Regions from separate parts of the Undibacterium sp. Ren11W genome, predicted to be linked through region 1. Evidence: predicted binding sites of a transcription regulator. Region 1 holds the regulator's gene; the other holds the start of a gene.
What was found. Region 1 encodes LexA, which represses DNA repair genes until DNA is damaged. Its sites were predicted from a motif close to ACTGTATNNNNATACAGT; they were not measured.
Positions count from the first base shown of each region.

Region 2: a site for LexA is predicted at 2,069-2,086, ahead of recA (recombinase RecA). Genes of this name have one in related genera too.

Region 1 covers NZ_JBMPPB010000001.1:136,089-142,137, reverse strand. Annotated here, with positions in the region: gene rplI (50S ribosomal protein L9) at 56-508, opposite strand; gene rpsR (30S ribosomal protein S18) at 522-806, opposite strand; gene priB (primosomal replication protein N) at 816-1,130, opposite strand; gene rpsF (30S ribosomal protein S6) at 1,160-1,528, opposite strand; gene lexA (transcriptional repressor LexA) at 1,790-2,446, shown strand; gene lon (endopeptidase La) at 2,659-5,067, opposite strand; gene clpX (ATP-dependent Clp protease ATP-binding subunit ClpX) at 5,283-6,049, opposite strand, start outside.
Region 2 covers NZ_JBMPPB010000005.1:254,412-260,460, reverse strand. Annotated here, with positions in the region: gene ACO0K8_RS13695 (DUF2889 domain-containing protein) at 1-221, opposite strand, end outside; gene recX (recombination regulator RecX) at 431-895, opposite strand; gene recA (recombinase RecA) at 967-2,007, opposite strand; gene tal (transaldolase) at 2,210-3,145, opposite strand; gene selD (selenide, water dikinase SelD) at 3,167-4,219, opposite strand; gene ACO0K8_RS13670 (DEAD/DEAH box helicase) at 4,628-6,049, opposite strand, start outside.

The DNA of each region.
Region 1 (6,049 bases):
TAAAAAAAGCCGGGAAAACCCGGCTTTTTTTTGCGTACTTAATTAAGTATATTAATTAAGCGTGTTCGCCCAATACCGCAACGATGACATCTACTACGACATCAGTGTGCAACGCAACTGATACAGAGTGATCGCCAGCAGTCTTCAAAGGACCCAATGGCAAACGCACTTGTGATTTCTCAACTGCAAAACCTTGCTTAGTCAATGCATCTGCGATGTCTGAATTGGTTACGGAACCAAACAAACGACCATCAACACCAGACTTTTGTGAGATTTGAACTGTCAAACCACTCAATTTTTCGCCTTGCGCTTGTGCGGCAGCCAATTTAGCAGCAGCAGCTTTTTCCAACTCAGCGCGCTTCGCTTCGAATTCAGCGATTGCAGCAGCAGTTGCACGGCGAGCCATACGTTGTGGAATCAAAAAGTTACGTGCATAACCATCTTTAACACGAACTACATCACCCAGATTGCCGAGATTAACGACTTTATCCATCAGAATAATTTGCATATTTTTCTCCTAATTACGCTGTATGCAGATCAGTGTACGGCAGCAACGCAAGGTAGCGTGCACGCTTGATCGCTGTATCAACTTGGCGCTGGTACAAGGCTACAGTGCCAGTCAAACGTGCTGGCATGATTTTGCCGTTTTCTTGCACGAAGTCTTTCAGTGTATCGATGTCTTTATAATCAACTGCAGCTACATGTCCTGCTGAAAAACGGCAGAACTTCTTGCGTTTGAACAATGGATTTTGTTGCTGACGCTTTTGCTTCAGTTTGCTTTTATCAAATTTTTTACCGAATGCCATTTTAGGCTCCTAATCTAGTAAAGGTGTCTCGAACTCATTTTCCTGAAAATCAGTGATATGAAAAACGAGACTTTTGCTGTTGCGATTTTTACGCGCTAAAAAACCTGTGAATAACATCGTGACACCCAATTGTATTTCCAGGAATCGCTTAGAAATAGCGCCTGCAGCAACTGCAGTGATTTCAAATTCAACCTGGCGCTGGGTGCTCGCCTGTTCTTGCTTAGAGTGATGCATTAATACCGCAGTTGCTATCGGAATTCCGGCTGGCGTATAACGCAGCGCTGATTTTTCTGCAATGCTAGCAACGACTTTAAGCTCATTCACAAATAATTACGCGTCCTTCGTTAAAACTATTAAGCTGCAGGTGCTTCAACGCGTTGCGTCTTAGCTGCATCTTCTTTCTGAACTGCTTTCATCATTGGAGATGGCGCTGTTTCAGCTTTTTTCATTTTAACTGTGAGGTGACGCAAAACGGCATCGTTAAATTTGAATGCTGTTTCCAACTCAAGCAAAGTTTCAGCATCACACTCTATGTTCATGCAAACATAGTGAGCTTTAGCCAATTTCTGAACGATGTAGGCAAGTTGACGGCGACCCCAGTCTTCAACGCGATGGATTTGACCACCACGTGTAGTAACGCTAGCTTTGTAGCGTTCGATCATTGCAGGCACTTGCTCGCTTTGATCCGGGTGTACGATAAATACTATTTCATAATGACGCATATATTCTCCTTGTGGACAATAAAAAGATGCCCGCCTCGGCGTCAAGACGAGTGCGGGAAGAGGAAAGCCGACAATAGTAACCGATTTTCAAATTTTGTACAATTAGTTCTATGAATGAGGAGAATTCAACTAGCACCCTAGCAGAGCCTGTATCAGTTAAATCATTTATTCCTGAGTTTTTAACAGGTTTTACTTGCATAAGTGACTTTACTGTATAAAAATACAGTCTGCATATACATACAGCTAATTGAAAGAACCATCATGCTGAAACTTACCGCTCGCCAAGAGCAGATCCTGAACCTGATCAAGGATGCCATTCAAAACACAGGCTTCCCGCCGACGCGAGCAGAAATCGCAACAGAACTTGGATTTCGCTCGACCAACGCAGCAGAAGAACACCTGCAGGCACTAGCGCGAAAAGGCGTAATCGAAATAGCAGCAGGCACCTCACGTGGCATACGACTCCTAGAATCCGAACTATCTAGCCACATGCCTGGAATACAAATGGCATTGCCACATCCAGCCCTGATGCAATTGAGCCTGCCATTGGTTGGGCGAGTTGCCGCTGGCTCACCAATACTCGCTACTGAGCATGTAGAGGCCACCTACAATGTGGATCCAGCTCTTTTTTCCGCAAAACCGGATTTCCTGCTTAAAGTACGTGGCTTGTCAATGCGTGACGCGGGTATTTTGGACGGCGATTTATTAGCTGTGAAAAAATCAGATACGGCCCGCAATGGACAAATCGTGGTTGCCAGACTAGGGGATGACGTCACCGTCAAACGCTACAAAAAAACCAGCACTGGCATAGAGTTAATCCCAGAAAATCCAGATTATCCAATTATCAAAGTCAGCGACACCGAAACCGATTTTTCACTGGAAGGCTTGGCCGTTGGGCTACTGCGCAGTTGGTCTTAAAGAGGCATAGCGCCAAGGCGCCCTATCCATGCGGCTTTCGAGCCAGGCATGCTGCGGCCCGCATGCAGATTGCGCTTCGGACATGCCGCTTTTAAAACAGCAATCCATTCAATAGAAGTAAGTCTGTCAATAAAAAACGCCCGATAAATTATCGGGCGTTTTTTATTAGGCATTGATGCCTATGCCAATACAAGCACAGACCCAATACGGCATTAATGCTTAATTGTCGAAGCCTCGACTGCAGCATCTGGCTTTGCAGTAGCGGCGAGCGCCACGTCCTCATCAGTCAATGCCACAGGTTGACGTTCCAAGGCAATTTCCAAGACTTTATCTATCCAACGCACTGGGATAATTTCCAGTTTATTTTTGACATTGTCCGGGATATCAGTCAAATCTTTCGCATTCTCCTCAGGTATTAACACTGTCTTGATCCCGCCGCGATGAGCTGCTAGTAATTTCTCTTTCAGCCCACCAATAGGCAAGACCTCGCCTCTCAAGGTAATCTCACCAGTCATCGCCACATCAGCTCTTACAGGTATGCCAGTGAAGATAGAAACCAAAGCGGTCGTCATCGCGATACCGGCCGAAGGTCCATCCTTCGGCGTAGCACCTTCAGGAACATGAATATGAATGTCACTTTTTTCGAACACATCCGCTTTAATCCCCAAGCGCTTAGCGCGACTACGCACCACTGTACGGGCAGCTTCGATCGACTCTTTCATCACATCACCCAAGGTGCCAGTGCGTATCACGCCCCCCTTACCCGGCATTGCTACGGCTTCTATCGTCAATAAATCACCGCCGACCTCAGTCCACGCCAAACCCACAACTTGCCCAACCTGATTGTCTTTGACTGCCACACCGAAATCATAACGACGCACACCAAGGTATTTGTCGATATTTTTCGAATTGATGGTGGCTTTCTTTTCGGTCTTCTTAAGCAACAACATCTTCACGACCTTGCGACAGATCTTGGAGATTTCGCGCTCAAGTGAACGCACCCCTGCTTCACGTGTGTAATAACGAATAATGTCGCGTATTGCGGTTTCTGCGATGGTAATTTCTTCTTCTTTAAGACCGTTATTTTTTATCTGTTTCGGCAACAAATAACGCTGTGCGATACTGGTCTTTTCATCCTCAGTGTAGCCAGACAAACGTATCACTTCCATCCTGTCTAGCAGCGCGGCCGGGATGTTATATGAGTTTGAAGTAGCGACGAACATCACATCTGACAAATCGAAATCAACCTCAATGTAATGATCCGAAAAAGTATGATTTTGCTCTGGATCCAAGACCTCCAGCAAAGCAGAGGACGGATCGCCACGGAAATCAGCCCCCATCTTATCGACTTCATCGAGCAAGAACAAAGGATTGCGCACACCTACCTTTGCCAGACTCTGCAAGATCTTGCCTGGCATAGAGCCGATATAGGTACGCCGATGCCCACGAATCTCGGCCTCGTCCCTGACGCCACCGAGCGCCATACGCACAAACTTACGATTTGTAGCGCGAGCAATGGATTGGCCAAGGGACGTTTTACCGACACCAGGAGGACCAACGAAACAAAGTATAGGCGCCTTCAACTTATCGACACGTTGCTGTACGGCGAGATATTCCAAGATGCGTTCTTTGACCTTATCTAGACCGTAATGGTCGTCTTCCAATACTTTTTCGGCATTGGTTAAATCATTGTTCACCTTAGATTTCTTCTTCCAAGGCAAATTTACGATAGTGTCAATATAATTACGCACCACGGTCGCCTCAGCCGACATAGGAGACATCATTTTGAGCTTCTTCAGCTCATTCATTGCCTTATCGCGCGCCTCTTTAGGCATTTTCGCCGCAACAATTTTTTTCTCAAGCTCATCAATATCGGCGCCCTCTTCGCCTTCGCCCAGCTCTTTTTGAATCGCTTTTACCTGCTCATTCAAATAGTACTCACGCTGTGACTTTTCCATCTGCCGCTTCACACGCCCACGGATACGCTTCTCAACTTGCAAGATATCTAGCTCACCCTCCAACTGCCCCAGCAAATGCTCGAGACGTTTCGCGACACTAAAAATCTCCAGTATCACTTGCTTCTGCTCTAACTTCAAAGGAAGATGGGCTGCAATGGTATCGCCTAAGCGACCAGCATCATCAATTCCAGACAAAGATGCCAGAATTTCAGGAGGGATTTTTTTGTTTAATTTAACGTATTGATCGAATTGCTGAACGATAGCGCGGCGCATTCCTTCGATTTCACTGTCGTCGCCAATTTCAGTCTCGACAGGTGTCAGATCTGCGGTGAAGTGCGATTCGGTTTCAGTGATTTTGTGAATTCGCGCACGTTGCACGCCTTCGACCAGCACTTTAACCGTGCCATCAGGCAATTTCAGCATTTGCAGAATATTGGCAATACAGCCAATTTCATAAATATCATCTGCCGAAGGTTCATCTTTAGCAGCGGCCTTTTGAGCCGCAAGCATAATACTCTTGCCTTGCTCCATCGCAGCCTCTAAGGCCTTAATCGACTTAGGACGACCGACAAAGAGAGGAATGACCATATGCGGAAACACGACAACGTCGCGTAAAGGCAGCAGGGGCAATTCAGTTCGTTCTGTAATTATGGAAGTTGTCATGGCGCACCTTTTTCAAAATTTCTAACAGTTAGATTGGCGCACTAGGCCAAAACACAAGCCCGTCATCCAAAAAACAATAAAAAAAGCCACGCAGAGAGGGCTCCGTGCAGCTTTTTCGATTGAAGCCTGAATTTTATTATTTAAACAAATTGTACCGCTAATTTAAATCAGCGGTCGGCAAAAAAATTTACCGACTACTATTCAACATTCAACATTTAAGATTTGGCGCCAGAGACCTTAGGTTGCTCATCGTAAATTAACAATGGTTTGGCTCCGTTAGCGATGGTATTTTCATCAATCACTACCTTGACGACATTTTGCTCGTTTGGTAATTCGTACATAATATCGAGCAGTGCATGCTCAAGAATAGAGCGCAAACCGCGTGCCCCAGTCTTGCGCGCTATCGCTTTTTTGGCTATCGCTTGCAAGGCGGCTGGACGAATCTCCAGTTCAGCGCCTTCCATCTCCAATAATTTGGAGTATTGCTTGATTAAAGCATTCTTCGGTTCAAGCAAAATCTGTATCAAAGCAGCCTCGTCCAATTCATTGAGCGTAGCAATCACAGGCAAACGACCAACTAATTCAGGAATCAAGCCAAATTTAATCAAATCTTGTGGCTCAGCATCTTGCATGATTTGACTAGCACTCTTTTCAGTTTGACTCTTTACACTAGCCGAGAAGCCTATACTACTGCGTTCTGAGCGATCAGAGATGACTTTAGCCAAGCCGTCAAATGCACCACCACAAATGAACATGATGTTAGTCGTATCAATTTGGATAAAATCTTGATTTGGGTGCTTGCGACCACCTTGCGGTGGCACCGAAGCCATCGTGCCCTCAATTAACTTCAGCAAAGCTTGCTGCACACCCTCGCCCGAAACGTCACGGGTAATTGAAGGATTGTCAGATTTCCGGGAAATCTTATCTATCTCATCAATGTAGACTATGCCTTTCTGTGCACGCTCAACTTCATAATTACAAT
Region 2 (6,049 bases), on a different contig from region 1:
TCAATGATATTTAAATTAGTATCAATAGTAATTCGAAGACTCAAATCATGAATAGCCGAACCATTAGGGCGAACGCCGGAAGCGAGCGCAATATCACGCGTTTTACAGTCAATAATTTGAGCGTCAAGATCCCACAAGCCATCGTCACGTGCGAACGCTTGAATAGTAATGGTGCGAGTATGCTTCAACGCACGTCGAATTGTAGGCGGAGATAAGGGCATAAATGCCTGTTGCGGGCTAATTCAGTGTAAAAATAGCCACAATTGCGCGTCGCTACCGCAGCTTCTACGATAACAGCCGCTCTTGCGGCACTGCAAAAAAAGGAAGTTTAGCACAGCTCGCGGACTAATTCCATTTTCATCGACGCCATCGTCCCGCTAACAAATAAGGATTTGGAAAATTTTGCATTACCGAGTAGTCGGAACTATATTCAAGCTTCCCCATCATCGTTATTTCTCTTTACCCGCATCGCCGCTTGAATTGCTACGCCAGAAAAGCCTCGTTTCTGTAAAAATTGCATTTGCTTCGCGCGTTCCATATGATCCACCGGCTCGAATCGATATTTTCTATGTAGGACCTCAGTCGCCCTAACAGCTTCCGACTCAATCAATTGCGATTTCACTTTTTCAATTTCGGCTTTCTCGATATTATGACTTTGCAATTCTAAAAAAATACGTTGATTGCCAAATCTAGCCTGTCGCCTTCTTACCAGGGACGCAGAAAACCGCTCCTCTGACAGGAATTGTGCGGACTCCAATACGTCGAGCAATGCAGATACATCGTCGGTTTCCTCTGCATAGCGAGACAACTTTCTCCCCAACTCCAAACGACTATGTTCACGCATAGAAAGGTAACGCAATGCTCTTGCTTTAAGACTTATTTTTACTTTAAACATTTTGACGCCCATAAAAAAACGCCGGCAATCCTGATGCATCAGGGAAGCCGGCGTTCTTAAATATTTTGCTTTTATTCGGTAGTCGCCAACGGTGGCAACAAAGGTACGCCTAGTTGCACCCTGACTTTATTCTCAATTTCATGCGCCAAGGCAGGACGTTCTACCAGGAAATTGCGCGCATTATCCTTTCCTTGTCCTATACGCTCACCGTTATAGCTATACCAAGAACCTGCTTTCTCAATAATTTTTGCATCGGCACCCAGATCCAAAATTTCGCCTTCGCGCGACGTACCTGCACCATAAAGAATATCAAAATGCGCCTCTTTGAAAGGCGGCGCAACTTTATTCTTTACAACTTTAACCTTAGTTTCATTACCGATCACTTCATCGCCTGATTTTATCGAGCCGGTACGACGAATATCTAATCGAACGGAAGCATAAAATTTCAATGCATTACCTCCAGTAGTAGTTTCTGGACTACCGAACATCACACCGATTTTCATGCGTATCTGGTTAATGAAAATAACCAAAGTATTGGTACGATTAATACTACCAGTTAATTTACGCAATGCTTGCGACATCAGGCGTGCTTGCAAACCAGGTAAAGAGTCACCCATATCGCCTTCAATTTCAGCACGAGGAGTCAGCGCAGCAACAGAATCGATGACAATCAGATCAACGCTACCTGAACGCACCAAAGCATCAGTAATTTCCAATGCTTGCTCGCCTGTATCAGGCTGAGAAATCAAGAGATCAGGAAGGTTAACCCCCAATTTCTGCGCATAACCGACATCCAATGCATGCTCAGCATCAATAAACGCACATGTTCCGCCTAATTTTTGCATTTCTGCAATAACTTGCAAAGTCAAAGTGGTCTTACCGGAAGATTCTGGTCCGTAGATCTCAACCACACGACCACGTGGTAACCCACCGACGCCCAGCGCGATATCCAAACCCAGGGATCCGGTAGAAACAACTTGAATTTCTTCTATTACAGCACCGTCAGCGAGACGCATGACCGAGCCCTTGCCAAATTGTTTTTCAATTTGTGCCAGGGCGGCAGCTAGTGCCTTGCTCTTTTCAGAGCTGTTGTCAGATTTTTTATCGTCCATAAATTCTTTCAGTTAAGAGCAAGCAACAAGGTGAGTCTTTAAAAATGCGTCCAGTAACGACACTGTATAAAAAATCAGTGGTTTATGCAAGCATCATTTTATGATTTTTGAATAATCTCTTTATTTTTACGCGAAGACGAGCAACGAAAAATCCATATAGAACTCCCAATTAGCAAAAAAAAGCATGCTTTGAGGCTTACTATCAGCGCATTGTCGCGATCATTTGCTCCAATTTGAGAGTATCGGCACAGAACATGCGTATGCCCTCGGCCAATTTTTCGGTCGCCATTGCATCTTCATTTAAGTGAAAGCGGAAAGTTTTTTCATCCATGACTATCTTTTCTAAATCGGAAGTCCGCGCCGCATCCGTATTCAATTTCTGAGTAAGATTAGCGTTGGAGTCACTTAATTTTTGCAATAGATCTGGGCTAATCGTAAGCAAATCGCAACCAGCCAACTCTAAAATCTGTGAGGTATTGCGGAAACTCGCCCCCATAATTTCAGTTGCGTAGCCAAATTTTCGGTAGTACGTATAGATTTTCTTGACCGATAAGACTCCAGGGTCGTCCGCACCGTAAATCTCCTGACCAGTCTGTTTCTTGTACCAGTCATAAATCCGTCCAACAAATGGCGAGATTAATTGCGCACCAGCCTCCGCGCAGGCGATCGCTTGCGGGAGACAAAACAGCAGCGTCATATTACAACGTATGCCTTCTTTTTCTAGTATTTGAGCGGCCTGTATCCCTTCCCACGTAGATGCAATTTTAATCAGCACTCGTTCTTTAGGGATCCCGGCTTCTTGATACAAGGTGATCAGATGTCGGCCTTTGGCAACGGTTTTTTCTGTATCAAACGATAGTCGTGCATCGGTTTCAGTGGAGACCCGTCCAGGTACGATTGCCAGAATTTTCAGGCCGAAAGCGATCAACAGATGATCAATAATTTCATCCATCGTTTTCCCCGCGTGTTGCTGCAATACTTGCTCCAACAAAGGCAGATACTCTGCTTTTTGAACCGCTTTCAATATCAAGGATGGATTGGTGGTCGCGTCACGTGGCGCATACGCTTGCATGGATTGGAAATCACCGGTGTCAGCGACAACGGTGGTGTACTGTTTGAGTTGTTCAAGTTGATTCATATAAATTTTCGCATAAAAAAATCAAAGGTTTACTTCTACTATACTTGTTCCCGCAACAATATCACCAATTACGGAGGCATCCAAAAAATCGCCGCTTCTAAATATTTCCAAAACCTGCTGTACCGACTCGGGATCACAAGCCACCAACAAGCCACCTGAGGTTTGCGGATCACTTAATAGGGCTTGCTGTACGGCACTTATGCCATTAGTTTTGACATCGTGACCATATGCAGCCCAATTTCGTGCCGACGCACCAGTGATATAACCAGCCTCTGCCAGTTGCGCGACTTGGGGCAATAAAGGAATCTGTGACATGTTTAAGCGCGCGCCAACTTGCGCGCCACGGCATACTTCTAGCAGGTGCCCAAGCAAACCAAATCCAGTAACATCAGTCATGGCACTCACCCCATCCAAGAGTGACAGCGCTTGTCCAGGTTTGTTCAATTTAGTCGTGTTCAGAATCATGCTTGCATAACCAGCGGCATCTAAGGCCTGCTTTTTAAGTGCTGCCGACAAAATACCAACGCCGATAGGCTTGCCGAGTATTAACTTATCACCTACTTTAGCAGCGGAATTGCGCTTAAGTTTTGAGGGGTGAATTAAACCTAATACAACTAGACCATAAATCGGCTCCACCGAATCTATCGTATGGCCACCCGCAATCGGAATGCCAGCTTCCGCGCAAATACTCTCGCCTCCCTGGATAATTTGACCAATCACTTCTAGCGGCAACTGGTTAATCGGCATACCCACCAAAGCCAAAGCCATAATAGGCGTCCCCCCCATTGCATACACATCGGAGATTGCATTGGTTGCGGCGATACGGCCAAAATCGTAAGCATCATCGACAATAGGCATAAAAAAATCCGTGGTCGCGATCAGTGCTTGCTCGTCGTTGAGTTTATATACTGCAGCATCGTCGGAGGTTTCAATACCGACCATCAAGGCAGCAGGGACTGGAAATCCTGTAGATTTCTTCAATATTTCGGCCAACACACCAGGCGCAATTTTGCAACCGCAACCACCACCGTGCGAGAAAGAAGTCAGCCTTATCGGAGTTGCATTTGTATTCATCTTGACAGCCTTTTAGAGTGCGTTAGTATTTAATGCAATTATTTCGTACTAAGCTAGTATTTAACAGCCTGGCAATCGCGGCACGTGTCACTAACGAAAAACTCATTTCGACACGCCATAGCAAATAAACGGGCATTGATGCTAACTGAAGCCCACAATTATACGCTGAGCCTATTGCCACGTTTTGGTGCCGCATTCGCGCGAGCGGAATCTCAATAGCAGGCCAAACACGCAATCTTGCGTTACTTCATAAAATTTTTTTCGGAACTTTTGCGAAAACTTTAGCGGTTTTAGCATCTGGCAATGCTAGCGTCCAATTCGAACTTGCAGATACAATTTAGCGACCAAAAAAAACGGGCACTTACGTGCCCGTTTTTAATTTACGGATACTATGCAATTACTTGCAGATTACCGATCGCCAAATGAGCGACGGTTACCGTTAGCATCGCCCGAACGAGGGTTGCTGCCTTTATAACCGCCGCCACTTGTTTCGCTACGCGGACCATTGCTGGATGGGCTATTTGGCTTACTGAAAGTACGTTGGCCTGGCTTGCTGCTATTGCCATTAGAATTTGCACCATAACCACCGCCACTAGAACGTGTATCACCCGGTTTCCAGCCACCTGGTTTGCGCGCTGTTGAGCGTGAAGCAACCGCACTCTTTTTAGGCTCAAAACCTTCAATGACATCGACAGGTATCAATTGCTTGGTGAAGCGTTCGATACGTTTAACATTGATACCTTCAGCATGATTTACCAAAGAAATCGCTACGCCGTTACGACCAGCACGACCAGTGCGGCCGATACGATGAACATAATCCTCTGGGAATTTAGGTAAATCGTAGTTAAATACGTGAGTAATCGCTGGAACGTCGATACCGCGAGCGGCAACGTCAGTCGCCACCAACACACGAACCTGACCGCGACGCAAAGCATCTAAAGTACGGTTACGAGCACCTTGATGCATATCGCCATGCAAGGCGGCAGCAGCAAAACCGGCTATATTCAAACGGTCCGCGATAGTATCGGCATCACGCTTGGTTGCAGTAAATACGACAGCTTGATCAACCGACTCATCACGCAACAAATGATCGAGCATACGATTTTTGTGCGACAGATCATCTACAAAATGAACTTTTTGAGTGATATTTTCGTGCTTGGTTGCAGAACCGGCGATCTGAATGATCATAGGATCTTTAGTGATACGGCGCGCCATATTACCGACGACACCATCAAGCGTCGCTGAGAACAACATGGTTTGACGTGACTCTGGAGTCGCGGCAACGATTTTTTCGATATCATCGATAAAACCCATATCCAACATGCGATCGGCTTCATCCAAAACCAAAATTTCCAATTCGGAAAAATCGATCTTGCCCGATTCCATATGATCAATCAAGCGACCTGGAGTGGCGACCAAAATTTCTGGATTGCGCGACAATAATTGCATTTGTTTTGGGTAAGGCATACCGCCCAAGATAGACACAGCCTTAATCTTACGTGAGTAAGCACTGTATTTTTCTGTGGCGGTAGTCACTTGCAAAGCCAATTCGCGAGTTGGTGTCAATACCAACATTTTAGGTTTTGCAGCTTGAAAACGCGGACGTTCGCCACGTGAACGAGCCGACTGACGCTCCTGATTTGGCGTCTTGTCTGCAGCAGTTACTTCGAGGCTGTCGGCTGCAGTTGCAAATTTATGCAAGGCTGGCAACATAAAAGCCGCTGTTTTTCCAGAACCAGTCTGGGAAGAAACCAGCAAGTCACGTCCGGCAATCGCGGCAGGCACTGCCTGGATCTGTACCGCAGTAGGGTCGGTATAACCACTGTCAGT